2 regions of the Pseudomonas sp. B21-031 genome follow, and region 2 is predicted to be linked to the other one. Evidence: predicted binding sites of a transcription regulator. Region 2 holds the regulator's gene; the other holds the start of a gene.
The links. The regulator sigma-54, encoded in region 2, starts transcription at its own class of promoters, with help from an activator protein. The targets are predictions, from matches to a motif close to ANTGGCATNNANNTTGCTNT.
Positions count from the first base shown of each region.

Region 1: a site for sigma-54 is predicted at 2,461-2,480, ahead of flgB (flagellar basal body rod protein FlgB). Genes of this name have one in related genera too.

Region 1 covers NZ_CP087181.1:4,297,029-4,307,489, forward strand. The annotation lists gene flgE (flagellar hook protein FlgE) at 1-819, opposite strand, end outside; gene flgD (flagellar hook assembly protein FlgD) at 847-1,548, opposite strand; gene flgC (flagellar basal body rod protein FlgC) at 1,561-2,004, opposite strand; gene flgB (flagellar basal body rod protein FlgB) at 2,007-2,414, opposite strand; gene cheR (protein-glutamate O-methyltransferase CheR) at 2,794-3,621, opposite strand; gene LOY53_RS19160 (chemotaxis protein CheV) at 3,673-4,602, opposite strand; gene flgA (flagellar basal body P-ring formation chaperone FlgA) at 4,680-5,432, shown strand; gene flgM (flagellar biosynthesis anti-sigma factor FlgM) at 5,589-5,903, shown strand; gene LOY53_RS19175 (flagella synthesis protein FlgN) at 5,954-6,421, shown strand; gene LOY53_RS19180 (flagellar brake protein) at 6,501-7,244, shown strand; gene LOY53_RS19185 (hypothetical protein) at 7,397-7,975, shown strand; gene LOY53_RS19190 (MFS transporter) at 8,034-9,374, opposite strand; gene LOY53_RS19195 (glutamine synthetase family protein) at 9,505-10,461, opposite strand, start outside.
Region 2 covers NZ_CP087181.1:1,050,940-1,061,400, forward strand. The annotation lists gene LOY53_RS04725 (FagA protein) at 1-11, shown strand, start outside; gene LOY53_RS04730 (lyase family protein) at 4-1,380, shown strand; gene LOY53_RS04735 (hypothetical protein) at 1,430-1,891, shown strand; gene LOY53_RS04740 (superoxide dismutase) at 1,893-2,504, shown strand; gene LOY53_RS04745 (ZIP family metal transporter) at 2,516-3,409, shown strand; gene LOY53_RS04750 (HPr family phosphocarrier protein) at 3,734-4,006, opposite strand; gene rapZ (RNase adapter RapZ) at 4,027-4,881, opposite strand; gene ptsN (PTS IIA-like nitrogen regulatory protein PtsN) at 4,884-5,348, opposite strand; gene hpf (ribosome hibernation-promoting factor, HPF/YfiA family) at 5,361-5,669, opposite strand; gene LOY53_RS04770 (RNA polymerase factor sigma-54) at 5,749-7,242, opposite strand; gene lptB (LPS export ABC transporter ATP-binding protein) at 7,418-8,143, opposite strand; gene lptA (lipopolysaccharide transport periplasmic protein LptA) at 8,144-8,668, opposite strand; gene lptC (LPS export ABC transporter periplasmic protein LptC) at 8,655-9,227, opposite strand; gene LOY53_RS04790 (HAD family hydrolase) at 9,236-9,760, opposite strand; gene LOY53_RS04795 (SIS domain-containing protein) at 9,761-10,461, opposite strand, start outside.

The DNA.
Region 1 (10,461 bases), 2.7 Mb from region 2:
GCCGTCCAGGTTGAAGGTCTTGTCGGCGTTGATGGTGAGCCCACCTGCCACTGCACCCTCGTTCATGAGCGCCGTGTCCAAGGTGCCGTCACTTTTGAATGGCAGCGTGTTTGCCAGCGGGGTGGTCAAAGACGGGTCGGCTGGGTTGCGGCCGTCGATGGTGGTGTACATGGTCCAGGAGTTAGTACCCGCATCCTTCATGAAGTACTGGTTCATCTGGTGCAGGTTGCCCTGGCTGTCATACACATCGGTGTTGAAGGTGTAGTTGTAGGTCTTGACGTTACCCGGGTCGAACGGCGACTCGGCCGGGGCGGTATCGCTGGACTTGAGGTTGAGCGTCTCAGTGATGCGCCCGGTAGGGTTGGGCGTCAGGTTGGACGTGTCGATTTTCAGGTCGGTCAGCGCGCCCGGGACGACATTGCCATTGCCATCAACCCCATAACCTTGCAGCTTGGCGCCCGACGAGCTGATGACATTGCCTTCCTTGTCGCTGTAGAACATGCCGGCACGGGTGTAGATCTTCGAGCCATTGTCATTCAAGGCGAAGAAGCCGTTGCCGTCGATCGCCATGTCCAGGGCTTGGCCGGTACCGTTGATATTGCCCGGCGTGAACATCTGCGACACCGATGCGGTTCTCACGCCAGTGCCAACGACCGTCTTGCCGCCGCTGGTGCCGCGGATGGAGTTGGAGTACTGATCCGCGAACTCGGCGCGCGAGGCTTTGAAGCCGGTAGTGGCGACGTTGGCAATGTTGTTGCCAGTGACGTTCAGGGCCTTGTTTGCTGCATTGAGGCCGCTAAGGCCGGTATTGAAAGACATGTGCTACTCCTGTCGTTAACTTAGGCCCTAGATGCCAATGGTTTGAACTTTGGACAGCGCGACGCTGCCCAGCCCGGCGAGGTTGAGCGTCATTTCGGCGCCGTTGGTACCCATGGTCACGCTGGTGACCGTGGCCGGCAGGTTGGTGGTCATGGCCGTAGAAGTGCCATCGATGCTGGCGGTGGCCTTGAAGGTGTAGGTACCCGCCTCCAACGCCTCGCCGTCGTCGTCCAGGCCATCCCAGGTGAAGTCGGCCTTGCCGGCGGCCTTGGAGCCCAGGTCCAGGGTGCGCACCAGCTTGTCGTCTTTGTCATAAATGCCGACAGACGTGGCGGTACTCGACGAGGTCAGGTTGACCGACCCTTTCATCTCTTTGCTGGTGTCGACCAAAGCCTTGTCGGTCTGGACGATCACATTGCGCCCAACCAGCGACGAGGCCTGCAACGCCTGCGAAGACTGGAACGAACCGGCGATGTAGTTCACCGTGTCGTTCAGGGTCTGCATGCTTTCAAGGCTGCTGAACTGCGCCAGCTGCGCAACGAACTCGCCGTTTTCCTGCGGGTCGAGCGGGTTCTGGTTTTTCATCTGCGTTACCAGCAACTGCAGGAACGCATCCTTGCCCAGCGCACTGCCGGCAGCGCCGGTGCTGCTGTCGGTCTTGCTGGTCTGCTTTTGCAGCGAGGTCAGGTACGCGCTGCCGACGTCACTGGTGGAATTGGTCGTGGTCATGTCGGCTTCCTATCACTGACCCAAGGTCAAGACTTTCTGCATCATGCTTTTGGCGGTGTTCATCAGTTCGGCGTTGGTCTGGAACGCACGGCTGGCAGAGATCATGTCAGCCATTTCTTCAACCACGTTGACGTTCGGGTAGTAGACGTAGCCGTCCTTGTTCGCCGCGGGGTGGTTGGGCTCGTAACGCGCCTCCAGATTGCTCTGGTCTTCGACGATGCCTTTGACCTGCACGCCCTGCCCCGCTTCGCCCTGGTCCTCGAACAGCGACTGGCTGGCGCCGCCCTGTGCGTTCTGGAAGGTGGTGGCGAACACCGGGTGGCGGGCGCGGTAGGTCTGGTCGATGCTCGACGACACGGTCTCGGCGTTGGCGATGTTCGAGGCCACGGTGTTGAGGCGGGTGTTCTGCGCGCTCATGCCGCTGCCGGCAATGTTGAAAACACTGGAAAGGGACATGGTTACTCTCCGCGCAGGGCCGAAACCAGCCCTTTGAATTTACTGTTGAGCAAGGTGAAGCTGGCCTGGAAACCGATGGCGTTTTCCGCGTAGTTCGATTGCTCGATCTGGGCATCCACGGTGTTCTGGTCGATCGACGGCTGCAACGGCGTGCGGTATTTGAGCGCCTCGTCGCTGAGGGCCAGGCCGTCGGCCTCGATGTGCCGGCTGTTGGTGCGGTCCAAGGCGAAGCGGCCGCTTTGCTGCTTTTCACTCTCGGCGGCGAGCACCGAAGAGAAGTCCATGTCACGCGCCTTGTAGTTGGGCGTGTCGGCGTTGGCGATGTTGTTGGCCAGCACTTCGGCGCGCTGGGCGCGGAAGCCCAGGGCCTTTTCGTGAATGCCAAGCGCCTTGTCGAAACTGATGCTCATGTCGGGGAAACCTTCGGAGGTTGACCGGAGTGTCGTTGGTCAAGCTATAGCAAGGGCTGTGCCAACCGACGCAAAGCCCGGAAACAGGGGGTTGCGAGGGGGCAGGGGGCAGGCGGTATGCCAGAAAAGCGGCAAAGTGCTTCCGCTTGGGGAGGGAAAAGCGGCAATCGCCGGGCGGCAAAAGCGGCAAAACAAAATATTGACGTCAGACCACCACGGCCGAAACCAGACCCGTGTAGGAGCAGCCTTGTGCTGCGAAGAGGCCGGTGTAGGAGCAGCCTTGTGCTGCGAAGAGGCCGGTGCAAGTGCAGTAAATCTACTGCAGCCTCACCGGCCTCTTCGCAGCGCAAGGCTGCTCCTACAGGAATCGCGCCTGGCTTTACTTGGCCTGGTAGATGATCCCGGGGCTGCACTGCACCATCTGGTAATGGTCCGGCAACCCGTTCAGCGCCTCCGAGGCACCCAGGAACAGGTACCCACCAGGCTTGAGCGTACTGTGGATGCGCAGCAGGATGTCCTTCTTCACCTGGGCCGAAAAGTAGATCAGCACATTGCGGCAGAACACGATGTCGAACTTGCCCAGGCTCGCGTAGCTGTCGAGCAGGTTGAACGAGCGGAACTCGACGCGGCTGCGAATGGCCGGCTTGACCGCCCAACGCCCCGGCCCTTTAGGGTCGAAGTAGCGCTGCAGGCGCTCTTGCGACAGGCCGCGGGCGATGGCCAGGCTATCGTATTCACCGGTTTTGCAGTTGTTCAACATGGTCCCGGACAGGTCGGTGGCGACGATCTGTGCACCCATCTTCAACTGGCCCAGGTTGCTGCGCTCGAACTCGTCGATGGCCATCGAGATCGAGTAAGGCTCCTGCCCCGACGAGCACGCCGCCGACCACATGCGCAGGCGCTGGCCTGGGTTGTTCTTGATGAACTCAGGGATGACCTTGTTCTTCAACACCTCGAAGGGATAGGAATCGCGGAACCACAGGGTTTCGTTGGTCGTCATCGCGTCGACCACCTGTTCGCGCAAACCGCTGCGCGGCTGGGCCTGGATGCGCTGCACCAGCTCGCCCAGGCTCTTGATGCCCTGTTGCTCCATCAGCTTGTTGAGACGGCTGGAGACCAGGTACTGCTTATTCTCGCCCAGCAGGATGCCACAGGCTTTCTCCAGGAAGACCCGGAACTGTTCGAAATCCAAATTACCCGTAGACACTCTTGCCGCCTCTTTTCAATCGCTGGTGCCGGGAGCGGACTCCCGGCTGCTTCAATGCGTTGCTTTGATCCGGTCGACCACGCGCTGGGCCAGGTCGTCCGGCTTGAACTTGGCCAGGAAATCATCGGCGCCGACTTTTTTGACCATCGCCTGGTTGAATACCCCGGAGAGCGAAGTATGCAGGACGATGTGCAATTTTTGCATGCGCGGATCGCTGCGGATCTCTGCGGTGAGCGTATAGCCGTCCATTTCTGGCATTTCAATGTCCGAGATCATCATCAGGAACTCTTCTTCCGGCCGCTTGCCCTCCTCCACCAGCTGGCGCAGGTAATTGAGCGCCTGGCGGCCGTCGTTGAGCGCTACCACCTCGACACCGACGGTTTGCAGGCAGCGGCTGACCTGCTTGCGCGCCACCGACGAATCGTCGACGGTCAGCACCCGCAGCAGTACGGCCTTGTCCTGCACCTCGGCATCGACCACCCCGGCAGACACCTGTTCGGACGACGGTGCCACTTCGGCCAGCACCTTCTCCACGTCGATGATCTCGACCATGCGGTTGTCGACACGGGTGACGGCGGTCAGGTAATGGTCGCGGCCGGTGCCCTTGGGTGGCGGGTGGATTTCTTCCCAGTTCATGTTGACGATGCGCTCGACCGAGTGCACCAGGAAGCCCTGGGTCTTGGTGTTGTATTCGGTGATGATCACAAAACTGTTGCGCGTGTCTTCCTGCAGCGGCGCCAACCCCGTGGCCATCGACAGGTCGAGGATCGGGATGGTCGCCCCACGAATGTTGGCCACGCCGCGCACCACCGGGTGTGACTTGGGCAGCAAGGTCAGCGCCGGGCACTGCAGCACCTCTCTGACCTTGAACACGTTGATGCCGTAGAGCTGACCGCCATTGAGGCGGAACAGCAACAATTCCAGGCGATTCTGCCCCACCAGCTGAGTGCGCTGGTTGACCGAATCCATAACACCCGCCATGCCAGACTCCTTAACGTTTCAGCCTTTCGTTGCAATTCAGGTACCGAGTCGGCACGGGCTTTGCTTTTTTGAGCGCCATGTACACGAAAACGACATTTTTCCGACGATTGACGCACCTGCTGACTGGCTCGCTGGCCACGCTGTGCCTGCTGGCGCCCGGCGTTCGCACGCTGGCGGACGCTTTTACCTTGCCTGAACAGCTTATCGGTGTCACCCAAGGGTTTCTTGAATTCACCGTAGAAGATTATCTGGCCAGCACCCAGACCGCCGGCCGTTACGAGATCCAGGTCAGCACCCTTGACCCGCGCTTGCGCATGCCGCTGTGCAGTCAGCCGCTGGACGCGTCGCTGGAAAGCCCCGCGCAGCCGCTGGGCCGGGTCACGGTGCGGGTCCGCTGCGACAGTGCCGCGCCGTGGACCGTGTTCGTGCCGGCAACGGTGCGGCTGTTCCGCGACGTGGTGGTGGTCACCCGCCCGCTCAAGCGTGACAACGTGGTAGGCGAAGGCGACGTGGCGCTGCGCGAGCGCGATGTCGGCACCCTTGGCCAAGGTTTTCTCAGTGAGCTGGACCAGGCGGTGGGCATGAAGATGCTACGCCCCACGGTCATCGACCAGGTCCTTACCCCGCAGCACCTTGAGCAAGCGGAGGTGGTGCGCAAGGGCGACCAGGTGGTGATCATCGCCCGCAGCGGCAGCCTGAGCGTGCGCATGCCCGGCGAAGCGTTGAGCAAGGGCGGCCTGAGCGAACAGATCCGGGTGCGCAACCTGAATTCCAAACGGGTGATCAAGGCCAGGGTGACCGGCCCCGGCCAGGTCGAGGTGACGATGTAGCGGCATTGTGCTGGCGGTGTGGAACCGCTTTTCCTAAACTGTGTCAGAAAACGGGTTCGCGGGCTTGCTGACAGGCGGCTACGCAATTGGGCCTAAAGTTTCTTTCGGGTTGGCCGAAAACAAGGCAAGCGTCCAAATACCCAGGGGTTTCTGATCATGGTCATCGACTTCAGTCGTTTGAATAACTCTCCGTCCGTTACGGGCGGCGTTCGCGGCAATGCTGCGGCCGGCAGCGCCGATAAGGCCGCTGCCAGCCCGGAAGCGCCAAAAGGCACCAGCGCCAGCGGAGAGGCAGTACACCTCAGCCAAGAGGCACAGCAGTTGCAGAAGGTCAGCGATACGCTGCGCGACCAGCCCGTCGTCAACAGCGCCCGCGTGGCCCAGTTGAAACAGGCCATCGCCGATGGCAGCTACCAGGTCGATGCCGGCCGGGTTGCCAGCAAACTGCTCGATTTCGAAGCCCAGCGCTGACCGTTCGGCGCGCTGACTTCACGGACGCTTACTAAAGCCAAGAGTTAGCCATGCACGACACCACCTTGCTGCAACTGATCGAAGATGACATCGCCCCGATGCAGGAACTGCTCGACCTTCTTCAAAAAGAAGCGATTGCCCTGCATGGCCGCGACATGGCGCTGCTGGAACAGATCCTGGCCCGCAAGCAGTCATTGATCATCTTGCTCGAGCAGCATGGGCAGCGGCGCAGCCACTTGCTCACCAGCCTCGGCCTCAGCGCCGACCGCGCCGGTGTGCAGGCAGTGGCCGCGCAGTCACAGCATGGCGAGGCGATGCTGCAACGGCTGGACATGCTCTCGCAACTGATGGACACCTGCCAGCAGGTCAACGAGACCAACGGCCGGATCATCCAGGTGCAGCAACACATCACCAACAATCAGGTCAGAATCCTCATGGGTGGCGATTCTCCGTCGCTCTACGACAGCCGCGGCAGCACCTCGCTGCTGGCCAAGCCGCGCGCCCTCAGCCAAGTGTGATACTTCTATCAAGCCACGTCACATACTGGCAAAATGCCGTTACTTGCGTGTGTCGTTTTTGCCTGGAGAGTGATTAGCCGTGTTCAATGAAGCCGATGCCCCGCAGCCGCCAAAGGTGCTCAGTACGCCTTTGGAGATCGCGGCCAACCTGCGACAGCTGCAGGAAAGCCATGACCCCCTGATCATCACCTTCCCTGATCGCAGCCAGCGCTTCCAGAGCTACGTGGTGCATGTCGACCGCGACAGCAATACCCTGGCACTGGACGAGATGATCCCCCGCGACGGGGAAAAATTCATCGAGAACGGCGAACCGTTCCGCGTCGAGGGCTTCCACGATGGCGTGCGCATCGCCTGGGAATGCAATGCCCCGCTGACCATCAGTGAAGTCGACGGCCACCGCTGCTACCGCGGCGCAATGCCTGAAGAAATGACCTACCACCAGCGCCGCAACGCCTTCCGTGCTGCGCTGAAGCTGTCGCAACTGGTCGACATCATCCTCGACGGCACCCACCTCAAAGGCAACGGCGCCCTGCGCGGCAAGCTGCTGGACATCTCCGCCACCGGCTGCAAATTGCGTTTCGACGGCAACGTCGAGGATCGCCTGCAACTGGGCCAGGTGTACGAGCGCTTCAAGGCTGGCAACCCGCTGGGCCTGGTGGACACCATGGTCGAACTGCGCCATCTGCACTTCGAGGAGCGCATCAACACCACCTTCGCGGGCGTGCGCTTCCATAACCTCAGTGGCCAGGCGCAGCGCAAGATCGAGAGTTTCGTCTACCAGCTGCAGCGCGAAGCGCGTCGGTTCGATAAAGACGATTACTGATCCGCCTGCCTGGCTTTCAGCGAAGGCCGAAGGGGCTGCTGCGCGGCCCCATCGCTGTAGCCAGAAGGGATTCCCCGTTACCGTTATTTGACCGACTGCATAGTGTGGCTTGCGCCGCGCCGACTTCAGGCGCCTTCAGGAGCCGGGACTCTATGATTCGTTCAACATTCACAGCCGCGCTGCATTGCCAATACGGCCAGGTCGGGGTGATCGATACGCCTTTATGGGCCCATCCGTTTTTTTCCGCCGACCAGGACGGCTGGCTGTGCACCGATTACAAGCGAGGCGACTCCGTCAGCTTCAGGCCGATCGAATTCACCTTCACCTTCATCGAGGCAACGAAAAACCGCCTCTATTACAAGATCAACTGCGCGACGGGCCCAAAGTTTCTCAGCGGCCGGCTCGAGCAGAACTCAAACGGCTGGCTGGGCTTGTATGGGTATGCGTGGGGGGATGATCTTGCCAACTGCATCTTCCCACCCAGCCTACTGGCCCGGCTGCCCGCCTTGCAGGACACGTGGAAAATGGAATTGCTCGGCACATGGGATGGCGACCTGGAGAGCGCCGAGAATGTCGAGTTCTACCTGCGTGACAAAGAGGGCCACAGAGTCGCGCAAGTGGAGGCGCGATACTCAAGAACCAGCCCACCGCTACGTAACTGGTTCTTGCACGCCGGTAACAAAGAAGGCGATATCTTGAGATTCCACCTGCACGACATCAAGGTTGAATGACTGCCGCGTGGCCCACCGATGAAGCTAGCAGCGCCCCTTCATCGGTGCCCACGCCGCGTCACACCGACCTGTCGACCTCGACCTCAGGTTTGACACCACGCTCACTCGCCGCCTGCTCTTCTTCGGTATCCTCGGCCGCCACCGGCGTCTGCATCACATCCTGCACGGTCTGCTCATCGACCCGCGGGTCGAGCGCCGCCGACAACGGCGAACCAGCCGCTGGCATCGCCACGTGGCCCAATGGAGCGTCCTGCACCTGGTGCAGCCCGGTGACCGCTTTCGGCCGAATGCGCCACACCAGCACCAGCGCGAAGAACACGAAGAAGGCATAGAGCATCTGCGCGCCCAACACCTTCATCAATACCCCTGCCGCCAGTGGCCCGATACAGGCGCCGACACCATAGGTGACCAGCAGCATGGCCGTCAGCGAAACGCGGCGCTCGCTCTCCACATGGTCATTGGAAAACGCCACCGCCAACGGATACAGGCAGAACTGCAGCAACGAGATGACAAAGCCGATACCGAACAGCAGCTCCAGCGGCACGCTGGGCAAAATCGCCAAGGGCGCCGAGGCCAGCGCCAGCCCCACCGCGGCACTGCGGATCAGCACCGCGCGGTCGTAACGGTCAGACAGCCAGCCCAATGGCCACTGCACCACCAGCCCGGCAAAGATGCAGCTACCCATGAACAGACCGATCTGCTCGGTGCTCAACCCCTGGCTGGAGGCGTACAGCGGCGCGAGGCCGTAGAACGAACCGACGATCAAGCCCGAGCCCAGCACCGTACTGAGTGACTGCGGCACGCGCTTGATGAAAAATTTCGGTTCCATCGGCGCCGGCCGCAAAGGCGCCGGGTGGATGCGCCGGGTCATTGCCACCGGCACCAGGCACAGGGCAAAGCACATGGCGACCAGCATCAGCAGCTCAGGGCCGAGTTCAGGGTGCACCACCAGGATCAGTTGGCCGAGCACCAACCCGAGGTAGGAGGCGATCATGTAGCCACTGAACACCGCACCCCGGTGTTTGGCGTCGGCTTGTTCGTTGAGCCAGCTCTCGATGACCATGTACTGGCACATCATCCCCAAGCCGACCACCATCCGCAGCCCGACCCAAGCCGGGAGCCAGTTGGTCATGCCATGGCCCAGCACCGCCGCACAGACAATGCCGGCGCAGGTCGCATACGCGCGGATGTGCCCTACCCGGCCGATCAGCCGGTGGCCGACCTTGCCGCCCACGGCCAGGCCAAAGTAGTTGGCGGCCATCAGCGCACCGACCCACAAGCTGTCGACATGATCGGCTGCCAGGCGCAGTGCCAGGTAGGTACTGAGCAAGCCCGAGCCGATAAGCATCATCAAGGCAGCGAAATACAGCGACTGAAACGGCTTCCAGATGTTTCGCATACGTCCCGTCGGGCTCCCTGGTCAGGTGGCGTTGGCTTGCTGGCTAGCATAAAAGCAATTTCGCCGCGGCGCAGTCCCCTGCCGCCGAAATAGCCAACGAGGGACGCGTCCAGTAGTGGTTGTGTCGCGATCAGGCCTGTGCCGCCAGCACACGCCGCTCCCAGGGTGTGATCTCATCGAAGAAATCGCTCAGCTCCAGGGTCTTGGTGGCGACGTAGCCTTCGATGAACTCAGCCCCGAACAGTTCCCGCGCCAGCGCACTGCGCTTCAGCCGTTCGAGTGCAGCGTGCAACGTGCATGGCAGGCTCAGGTGCTCTGGCACAGCGAACTCACCCTGAATCGCCGGGGCCGGCTGCAGGCGTTGCTCGATGCCATGCAGCCCGGCCGCCAGGCTGGCGGCGATGGCCAGGTAGGGGTTGGCGTCGGCGCCCGGCAGGCGGTTTTCCACGCGCCTGGCCACCGGCGCACTGGCCGGGATGCGCAGCCCTGCGGCACGGTTGTCCTCGGACCAACACGCATTGTTGGGCGAGGCGTAGGGGTGACAAAGCCGCTGATACGAGTTGACGTTGGGTGCGAACAGCGCAGTGAAATCAGCCATGCACGCTTGCTGGCCACCGATGAAGTGGTAGAAGGTCTCGGTCGGTTGCCCCAGGTCATCGCTGAACACATTTCGGCCGCTGTCGATGTCCACCAGGCTCTGGTGGATGTGCATGGAACTGCCCGGCGTATGCGCCAATGGCTTGGCCATGCACACCACGGTCAGCCCATGCTTGAGCGCCACTTCCTTGAGCAGGTGTTTGAACAGGAACGTCTGGTCGGCCAGCAGCAGCGGGTCACCGTGCAAGAGGTTGATCTCGAACTGGCTGATGCCCATCTCGTGCATGAAGGTGTCGCGCGGCAGGCCAAGCGCCGCCATGCAGTGGTAGACCTCATTGAAGAACGGCCGCAGGCCGTTGTTAGAGCTGACACTGAACGCCGAATGGCCCAGCTCCCGGCGGCCATCCTTGCCCAGTGGCGGCAAGAACGGCTGCTGCGGGTCGGTGTTGGGGGCGAAGACGAAGAACTCGAGCTCCGTCGCCACCACCGG
Region 2 (10,461 bases):
ACGATGAGTAATACCCGTATCGAGCGTGACAGCATGGGTGAGCTGCAGGTGCCTGCCCAGGCCCTGTATGGCGCCCAGACACAGCGCGCGGTCGACAACTTCCCGATCAGCGGCCAGCGCATGCCGGCCCAGTTCATTCGCGCATTGCTGCTGGCCAAGGCCGCAGCGGCCAAGGCCAACATCGAGCTGGAGCAAGTGACCGCCGACCAGGGCCAGGCCATCGTCAAGGCGGTTGAGCAACTGCTTGCGGAAGATTTCATCCAGCATTTCCCGGTGGACGTGTTCCAGACCGGTTCCGGCACCAGTTCGAACATGAACGCCAACGAAGTGATCGCCACCCTGGCCAGCCGTGTGCTGGGTGATGCGGTCAATGCCAACGACCATGTGAACTGCGGCCAGAGCAGCAACGACATCATCCCGACCACCATCCATGTCAGTGCCGCCTTGGCGCTGCACGAGCAGCTACTGCCGGCGTTGCGGCACCTGGTGCAGGTGATCGAGGCCAAGTCGGTGCAGGTATACCCCTTTGTAAAAACCGGCCGCACTCACTTGATGGACGCCATGCCCGTGCGCATGAGCCAGGTGCTCGACGGTTGGGCGGCGCAAATCAACGGCGCGCTGGCACACATTGAGGCGACCCTGCCGAACTTGCAGGCCCTGGCCCAGGGCGGCACCGCCGTCGGGACCGGGATCAACGCCCATCCACAGTTCGCTGCCGGCTTCGCGCGTCAGCTGAGTGCCCTGACCCAGGTCGAGTTCACCCCCGGCCAGAATCTGTTTGCGCTGATCGGCTCGCAAGACACGGCGGTGGCCCTGTCGGGTCAACTCAAGACCACCGCCGTGGCACTGATGAAAATCGCCAACGACCTGCGCTGGATGAACTCCGGCCCCTTGGCCGGCCTCGGCGAGATCGAGCTGCAAGGCTTGCAGCCGGGCTCTTCGATCATGCCGGGCAAGGTCAACCCGGTGATCCCGGAGGCTACCGCCATGGTTGCCGCGCAGGTGATCGGCAATGACGCGACCATCGCCATCGCCGGGCAGTCGGGCAACTTCGAACTGAACGTCATGCTGCCGGTGATCGCCCGCAACCTGCTGGAAAGCATCGAACTGATGGCCAGCGTCAGCCGCCTGCTGGCCGACAAGGCCATCGCCACCTTCAAGGTCAATGAAAGCAAGCTCAAGGAAGCGCTGGCGCGCAACCCGATCCTGGTCACTGCGCTGAACCCGATCATTGGCTACCTCAAGGCCGCCGAAATCGCCAAGACCGCCTACAAGCAGGGCCGCCCGATCATCGACGTGGCGCTGGAGCACACCGACTTGTCGCGTGACCAGCTCGAGGCCCTGCTGGACCCGGAAAAACTCACGGCCGGCGGTATCTGACTCAGGGTCACCGCCGAGCGTACGAGCCATCGCGCTCAGGAGAAACGTCATGCAGCACTGGAAACGCACCACTGAAACCGCCAACCGCCTGTTCGAGCAAGGTGAATGGGTCGATGCCCGGGAACACTACCTGCAAGCCTTGGCCTTGGCCCAGGTGCTGTTCGAGCGCTGGCATGACGTCGACGAAGCGGTGGCGGTGTTCGTCATCGCTCACCACAACCTGGCCGACCTGCACCTGCGCCTGAACCAGCCGCACGAGAGCGCCGACTACCTGTGCTCTGCGCACCAGCGCTTGCTCCAGGCCAGCCAGGAAGCGCGCTTGCCCCAGGCGCTGCGGGATGCAGCGCTGCGCCACAGCTCACGCACCTACACCGAATTGCTGAGTTTCATTGCCGAGTACGGACAGTACCCGCGCACCGAGCGCCTGCTCAACCGTCACGCCCCCGCAGCTAGCGAGCTGGCCGCGCAAACAGGCGTGACACCCAGAACCCACGCTTACGGAATCCATTGATATGCCACATACCTTGCCTGCATTACCTTATGCCTACGATGCGCTGGAACCGCACATCGATGCCCAGACCATGGAAATTCACCACAGCAAGCACCACCAGACCTACATCAACAACCTCAACGCTGCCATCGAAGGCACCGAATGGGCCGAATGGCCGGTGGAGCAGCTGGTAGGTGCGGTCAAGCAGTTGCCAGAAAAGCTGCAGGCTGCCGTGATCAACCAAGGCGGCGGCCACGCCAACCACACGCTGTTCTGGACGGTGATGGCGCCACACGGCGGCGGCCAGCCACACGGTCAGGTGGCCAAGGCCATCGAGGCCGAGCTGGGTGGGTTCGACGCGTTCAAGGACGCCTTCACCAAAGCAGCGCTGACCCGCTTTGGCAGTGGCTGGGCCTGGCTCAGCGTCACCCCGGGCAACACGCTGGTGGTCGAAAGCAGCGGTAACCAGGACAGCCCGCTGATGCACGGCAATACGCCGATTCTCGGGTTGGATGTGTGGGAGCACGCCTACTACCTGAAATACCAGAACCGTCGCCCTGAATACATCGGTGCCTTCTACAACGTCGTCGACTGGGCGGAAGTGGAACGTCGTTATCTCGAAGCCTTGAAGTGAGTCGATCCGGTATGCGTTCACAGGTGTTGTCCGTCAGCAGCGTACGTCTGTTTCGTCTGGCGATAGGAACCTTGCTGTTGCTGGTGGGCACAGCATTGCTGCTGGCGCAGGGCATTGCCTGGCTGGGCCTGGAACCGCGCATGCTACGCGCCCTCGAAGGGGGTGCATTGTGCGCGTTGGGGACAGCGCTGGGCGCGGTACCGGTGTTGGTGATTCGTAACATGCCGGTGGCGCTGGCCGACACACTGCTGGGCTTCGGTGCGGGGGTGATGCTGGCGGCCACCGCGTTTTCCCTGATCATCCCGGGGCTGGAGGCGGCGCAAGGCATCGGCTTCAGCCCTTGGGGCGCGGGCGGCCTGATCAGCTTTGGCCTGATGTTTGGCGCCTTGTGCCTGTTCCTGGTCGACCTCAAGGTCTCCGGTGCCTCGCCAGAAGCCTTGGTCGGCACGGACAACCAGCCGGTGATCGCCGCGCGAATCTGGTTGTTCGTGATCGCCATCATTGCCCACAACATTCCTGAAGGCATGGCCATCGGTGTGTCTGCGGGCGGCGGCATGGCCGATGCCGACAGCCTGGCGATGGGCATCGCTTTGCAGGATGTGCCGGAAGGGCTGGTGATTGCGTTGGTGCTGGCGGGGGCGGGCATGCCGCGTTTCAAGGCATTCCTGATTGGTGCCGCTTCAGGCCTGGTCGAACCGGTGGCAGCGGTTATCTGTGCCTGGCTGGTGAATGTTGCCGAACTGCTGTTGCCGTTGGGCCTGGCATGTGCCGCAGGGGCGATGCTGCTGGTGGTGACCCAGGAGATCATCCCCGAGTCACGTAGCAATGGGCATCACCGCCTGGCCAGTTTGGGATTGTGTATCGGTTTTTGCCTGATGATGGTGATGGACACGGCGATGTCTTGAATTGATTGCGCCATGATGATTGTGTCGTGGATGCGACCGTTCGGCGGGAGATTGTCTGGGCCTGTAAGGCCGAGCGCCGCCCGCGCGGCGCTTCGCAGCACAAGGCTGCTCCTACATTTGTTTCGGGCCAATTACCCCAGCGTCATAGGCGCACGCCCCTTGGCATATGGCACGATATCGTGTTGTGAAAACAAGACGGTATCGCGCTGGCACAGGCGTTACTGGCCCGAAACAGATGTAGGAGCAGCCTTGTGCTGCGAAGCGCCGCGCGGGCGGCGCTCGCTCTCACAGGCGCTGAAGGTGTTGTGACAAGCCCAGCGTTCCCTACTCGCCTTCGTCGAAGTAGTTGTTGATCAACTCGACCAGCGCGTCCAGCGCGTCGTTGTCCTGTTCGCCTTCGGTCAGCAAGTGCACTTGGGTGCCTTTGCCTGCCGCGAGCATCATCACCGCCATGATGCTCTTGCCGTCCACCAGCTTGTCTGGCGCGCGGCCTACCTTGACCTGGCAGGGAAAGCGCCCGGCCACGCCGACGAACTTGGCCGCCGCCCGGGCATGCAGGCCCAGCTTGTTGATGATGGTGATTTCGCGGGCGGGCATCGTGGGGTGGATCCTGTGGGCTAGAGGTCGCGGTGGCGGACCTGGACGTTTTTCAGGGATTGCTGCAGCAACGTGCCGAGGCGTTCGGTCAGGTACACCGACCGGTGATGGCCACCGGTGCAGCCAATGGCGATGGTGACATAGGCGCGGTTACTGGCGGCGAAGCGGGGCAGCCATTTAAGCAGGTAGCTGGAAATGTCGTTGAACATCTCTTCGACGTCCGGCTGGGCGGCGAGGTAGTCGATTACCGGTTGTTCGAGACCAGAATGCTCACGCAATTCGGGCTTCCAGTAGGGGTTGGGCAGGCAGCGCACGTCGAACACCAGGTCGGCATCGACCGGCATACCCCGTTTGAAGCCAAAGGATTCGACCAGGAACGCGGTGCCAGGCTCTGGCTGGTTGAGCAGGCGCAGCTTGATCGAGTCGCGCAACTGGTAAAGGTTGAGGCTGGTGGTGTCGATCTTGAGGTCGGCAAGGTCGGCGATCGGCCCCAGCATGTCGCTTTCCACGCGTATCGCCTCTGCCAGGGAACGGTTGGCATTGGTCAGCGGGTGACGCCGACGAGTCTCCGAAAAGCGCTTGAGCAGGGTGTCTTCGTCGGCATCCAGGTACAGCACATCACACTTGATATGCCGGGCGCGGGCCTCTTCAAGCAGCTCGGGGAAACGCGTCAGGTGGCTGGGCAGGTTGCGCGCGTCAATCGACACGGCGACCTTGGGTTGCAGCAACTCGGTATTGATCAAGGCATCTTCCGCAAGCTGCGGTAGCAGCCCGGCGGGAAGGTTGTCGATGCAATAGAAACCGTTGTCTTCCAGGACATCGAGGGCGGTGCTCTTGCCGGAGCCGGACCGGCCGCTGACGATGATCAGGTGCATGTTCAGTGCTCGTTCTGTACGTCCAGGACAACCTGGTACAGGGCCTCGTCACTGCTGGCGGCACGCAGGCGATCACGAACCTCTTTGCGATCGAGCATGCTGGCGATCTGGCGCAGCAGTTCCAGGTGCGCATCGGTGGCAGCTTCGGGCACCAGCAGGACGAACAGCAGGTCCACGGGTGCGCCATCGATGGCGTCGTAGTCGATCGGTGCCTCCAGGTGCAGCAATGCGCTGACCGGGGCGGTGCATCCTTCGAGTCGGCAGTGGGGGATGGCGATGCCGTTGCCGAACCCGGTCGAACCGAGCTTTTCACGGGCGACCAGTTTTTCGAAGACGTCTTGCATCTCCAGTTCTGGCACTTGGTTGGCGATGAGATTGGCGACCTTTTCGAGGGCGCGCTTCTTACTGCCTCCCGGCACGTTCACGAGGGAACGGCCGGGGGTCAGGATGGTTTCAAGTCGGATCATGGATGAGGGGGATCAGCGGGCAGCTGCACCTTGCAGCAGGCTTTGCTGTTTTTCCTTGTGTTTTTTCAGTTGGCGGTCGAGCTTGTCGGCCAAGGCGTCGATCGCTGCATACATGTCTTCGTGTTCCGCGTTGGCTACCACTTCACCGCCCGGAATCTGCAGGGTCGCTTCGACCTTCTGCTGCAGCTTCTCGACCTTCATGATGACCTGCACGTTAGTGATCTTGTCGAAGTGACTTTCCACGCGGGCGAGCTTTTCAAGCACATAATCGCGCAGCGGCTGGGTGACTTCTACATGCTGTCCACTGATATTGACTTGCATACAGCTTCTCCTTTATTGCCCGTGCATAAAGAGGCAAGTCTTGCACCTGCCCCAAAAACGCTGTGGCACATACCAGGTGCTACATCAGTCGCTTGCGCTCGCTCGACGGTGCGATGCCGAGAGACTCGCGGTACTTGGCGACGGTGCGACGGGCTACCTGGATGCCTTGTGCCTCCAGTAAACCAGCGATCTTGCTGTCACTCAATGGCTTTTTCTGATTTTCCGCCGCAACCAGTTTCTTGATGATCGCGCGGATCGCTGTGGACGAGCATTCTCCGCCTTCAGCGGTGCTGACGTGGCTTGAGAAAAAGTATTTCAGTTCGTAGATGCCGCGGGGCGTGTGCATGTATTTTTGCGTGGTGACCCGCGAAATGGTCGACTCGTGCATGCCGACGGCTTCGGCGATGTCATGCAGGACCAACGGCTTCATCGCTTCGTCGCCATGGTCGAGGAAGCCGCGCTGATGCTCGACGATCTGCGTGGCCACTTTCATCAGGGTTTCGTTGCGGCTTTGCAGGCTCTTGATGAACCAGCGCGCTTCTTGCAGCTGATTGCGCATGAAGGTGTTGTCGGCGCTGGTGTCGGCGCGGCGGACAAAGCCTGCGTATTGCGGGTTGACGCGCAGGCGCGGGATGGCTTCCTGGTTCAACTCCACCAGCCAGCGGTCGCTGTCTTTGCGCACGATGACGTCGGGCACGACGTACTCGGGCTCGCTCGATTCGATCTGCGAGCCAGGGCGCGGGTTGAGGCTTTGCACCAGTTCGATGACCTGGCGCAGCTCGTCTTCCTTGATCTTCATGCGCCGCATCAGCTGGCTGTAGTCGCGGCTGCCGAGCAGGTCGATGAAGTCGGTGACCAGGCGTTTGGCCTCGGCCATCCACGGCGTGCTGGCCGGTAGCTGGCGCAGTTGCAGCAGCAGGCATTCGCCCAGGTTGCGTGCGGCGATGCCGGCAGGCTCGAACTGCTGAATGCGGTGCAAGACCGCTTCGACCTCGTCCAGCTCGATATCCAGTTCGGGGTCGAAACCGGCGCAGATCTCTTCGAGGGTGTCTTCGAGGTAGCCCTGGCCATTGATGCTGTCGATCAGGGTGACGGCGATCAGGCGATCGGTGTCGGACATCGGCGCCAGGTTCAACTGCCACAGCAGGTGGCTTTGCAGGCTTTCGCCGGCCGATGTGCGGGTGGTGAAGTCCCACTCGTCGTCATCGTTGCTCGGCAGGCTGCTGGCGCTGGTCTGGTAGATGTCTTCCCAGGCGGTATCGACGGGCAGCTCGTTGGGGATTCGCTCGCCCCACTCGCCGTCTTCCAGGTTTTCGGCACTGTTGGTGCTTTCCTGGAAGCTGTTGTCCTGGACTTCGGCGACCGGTTTGTTCTCGGCGTTATCGGCCATCGGGTCGCTGTTGTCGAAGTCCTCGCCGTCTTCCTGACGTTCGAGCATCGGGTTCGATTCCAGCGCTTCCTGGATTTCCTGTTGGAGGTCCAGGGTAGAGAGCTGGAGGAGGCGGATGGCCTGTTGCAACTGAGGAGTCATCGTCAGTTGCTGGCCCATTTTTAGGACGAGCGATGGTTTCATGGCAGGGGCTTAATACCTTGTTCGCCGGCGCGCATGCGCCATCCACTACACGAGGGCGCCGCAGCGCCAAATTCAAGCAAGTTTTATGCCTTAAATTGTAGCGTTTGCCTAGAGCACCGTAACAACTTAAACCCCGACAGGGTCGATTTGCCAGTGCTCCAGGTGCGTCCCGGGGTCAGAGCCGGAACTCGTGACCCAGGTAAACCTCTTTGACCAGTTCGTTGGCCAGGATGGTCTCGGCGTCGCCTTCGGCGATCAGTCGGCCATCATTGACGATATAGGCGGTTTCGCAGATATCCAAGGTCTCGCGCACGTTGTGGTCGGTGATCAGTACGCCGATGCCCTTGGCCTTGAGGTGGTGGATGATCTGCTTGATGTCACCGACGGAAATCGGGTCGACGCCCGCGAAGGGTTCGTCGAGCAGGATGAACTTCGGTGCGGTCGCCAGGGCGCGTGCGATCTCGACACGGCGGCGTTCGCCACCCGAGAGGCTCATGCCGAGGTTGTCGCGGATGTGGCTGATGTGGAACTCCTGCAGCAGGCTTTCCAGCTCCTTGCGGCGGCCGTCGCGGTCGAGCTCCTTGCGGGTCTCGAGGATCGCCATGATGTTGTCGGCCACCGACAGCTTGCGGAAGATCGAAGCTTCCTGCGGCAGGTAGCCGATGCCGGCACGCGCGCGACCGTGCATGGGCTGGTGGCTGACATCGAGGTTGTCGATCAGCACGCGCCCTTGCTCAGCCTGGACCAGGCCGACGATCATGTAGAAGCAGGTGGTCTTGCCGGCGCCGTTGGGGCCAAGCAGGCCGACGATCTGGCCGCTGTCGATCGACAGGCTGACGTCGCGCACGACTTGCCGACCCTTGTAGCTCTTGGCCAGGTGCTGGGCTTTGAGGGTTGCCATTTACTCGGCCTTCTTCTTCGGCTGGATCACCATGTCGATGCGCTGACGTGGTTGAGTCACGTTGCCACCACGACCGGCGGTCGCAACCTGGGTCTTGGAGTTGTAGACGATCTTCTCGCCTTCAGTGGTGTTGCCTTCATTCTCGACCTTGGCGCGGTCGGTGAGGATCACCAAGTCTTTCTGCGCCTGGTACTGAATGGTTACCGCCCAGCCTTTCATTTTGTCCGGTTTGGCGGCGCTCTGCTGCTGCTCGAAGTAAGCCAGGTTGCCCACTGAGGTGACCACGTCGACGTCGCCGCTGGTGGTACGGGTCATGGTCACGGTGTTGCCTTTGATCATCATCGAGCCTTGGGTGATGATCACGTCACCGGTGTAGGTGGCCACGCCTTGCTTGTCGTCCAGGTGCGCGTTGTCGGCCTGGATGCGGATAGGCTGGTCACGGTCGGTCGGCAGTGCGAAGGCGCTCGCGCTTCCCAGTGCTGCGCTCAGGCTGAGCAAAAGGGGGAGGGTTTTAACGAGCCTCATACTGTCCTCTTACGTTAGAGAGCAGGTCCATCCTGCCTTCTTTCAAATACGCTTTCATTCCTTTGCCCGTGGTCGTGCCACCGGCGCCGTCGATTCTAACGGCTTGCTCGGTCTGCGCATATTGCTTCTGCGGGAATACGGTCATGCGTGAGCTGGTGATAATCGTTTCACGCTTCTTTTCGTCGGTGCGGGCAATGCGCACCTGGTCGATCAGCTCGACCTCGGTGCCGTCCGGGTTAACCTCGGCACGGACGCTTTGCACGTGCCACGGGTACTCGGTGCCGCGGTACATGTGCAGGTCTGGCGTGGTCACCAGTGTGACTTCGGTGGCCGTCAGGTGTTCGACCTTGTCGGCGGTCATTTCGTACTGCAACTTGCCGTCGGGCAGGAACTGCACGCTGTGGGCATTGATCGCGTAGTAGTCGATGGCGCTCTCGTCGACCTGGGCCGTGGGCTGGTCGAGGAAGCTCTCGGGGCTGACATTCCAGTAGCCGATCGCCGCCAGCAGGGCGCCGATGGCCACGAGCAGCACAATATTGCGGGCTTTCTTGCTGAACATGAGCAGCCTTAAAGGTAATGTGCGTTGGCAGCGTCCAGGGTGCCCTGGGCCTGCATGATCAGTTCACAAAATTCACGCGCCGCGCCTTCACCGCCGCGGGCCTGGGTCACCCCGTGCGCATGTTGGCGAACGAAGGGGGCGGCGTTGGCCACCGCCATGCCCAGGCCGACCCGGCGGATCACCGGCAGGTCGGGCAGGTCGTCGCCCAGGTAGGCGACTTGTTCATAGCTTAGGCCGAGTTCGGCGAGCAAGCCGTCGAGTACCACCAATTTGTCCTCGCGGCCCTGGTACAGGTGCGGGATGCCGAGGTTTTTCGCACGGCGCTCGACCACCGGGGTTTTGCGCCCGCTGATGATTGCGGTGGTCACGCCCGATGCCATGAGCATCTTGATGCCCTGGCCGTCGAGGGTGTTGAAGGTCTTGAACTCGCTGCCGTCTTCGAGGAAGTACAGGCGGCCGTCGGTGAGCACGCCGTCAACGTCGAACACGGCAAGCTTGATGGCCTGGCCACGTTGAATCAAATCCTGGGTCATTTACATTACTCCGGCGCGCAACAAGTCGTGCATGTTCAGGGCGCCGGTCGGGCGGTCGTCCTGGTCGACCACCACCAGCGCGTTGATCTTGTGGTCTTCCATGATTTTCAGGGCCTCGGCGGCCAGCATTTCGGCGCGGGCGGTCTTGCCATGCACGGTCATCACCTGGTCGATCAAGGTGGTGTGCATGTCGATATTGCGGTCCAGGCTGCGGCGCAGGTCGCCGTCGGTGAAGATCCCGGCCAGTTTGCCGTCCGGTTCGAGGATCACGGTCATGCCCAGGCCTTTGCGTGACATTTCCAGCAGCGCGTCCTTGAGCAGGGTGCCGCGTGGCACCTGGGGCAGTTCGGCGCCTGCGTGCATCACGTTCTCGACCTTGAGCAGCAGGCGGCGGCCAAGGGCGCCTCCGGGGTGCGAAAAGGCGAAGTCTTCGGCAGTGAAGCCACGGGCTTCGAGCAGGGCGATGGCCAGGGCGTCGCCCAGCACCAGCGCTGCGGTGGTCGAAGAGGTGGGGGCCAGGTTCAGCGGGCAGGCCTCCTGGGTGACGCGAGCGTCGAGGTTGACCTCGGCAGCCTGGGCCAGGGGCGAATCGGCATTGCCGGTCAGGCTGATCAGCTGGATGCCGAGGCGCTTGATCAGCGGCAGCAAGGTGATGATTTCTGCAGTGCTGCCAGAATTGGACAGGGCCAGGATGACATCGT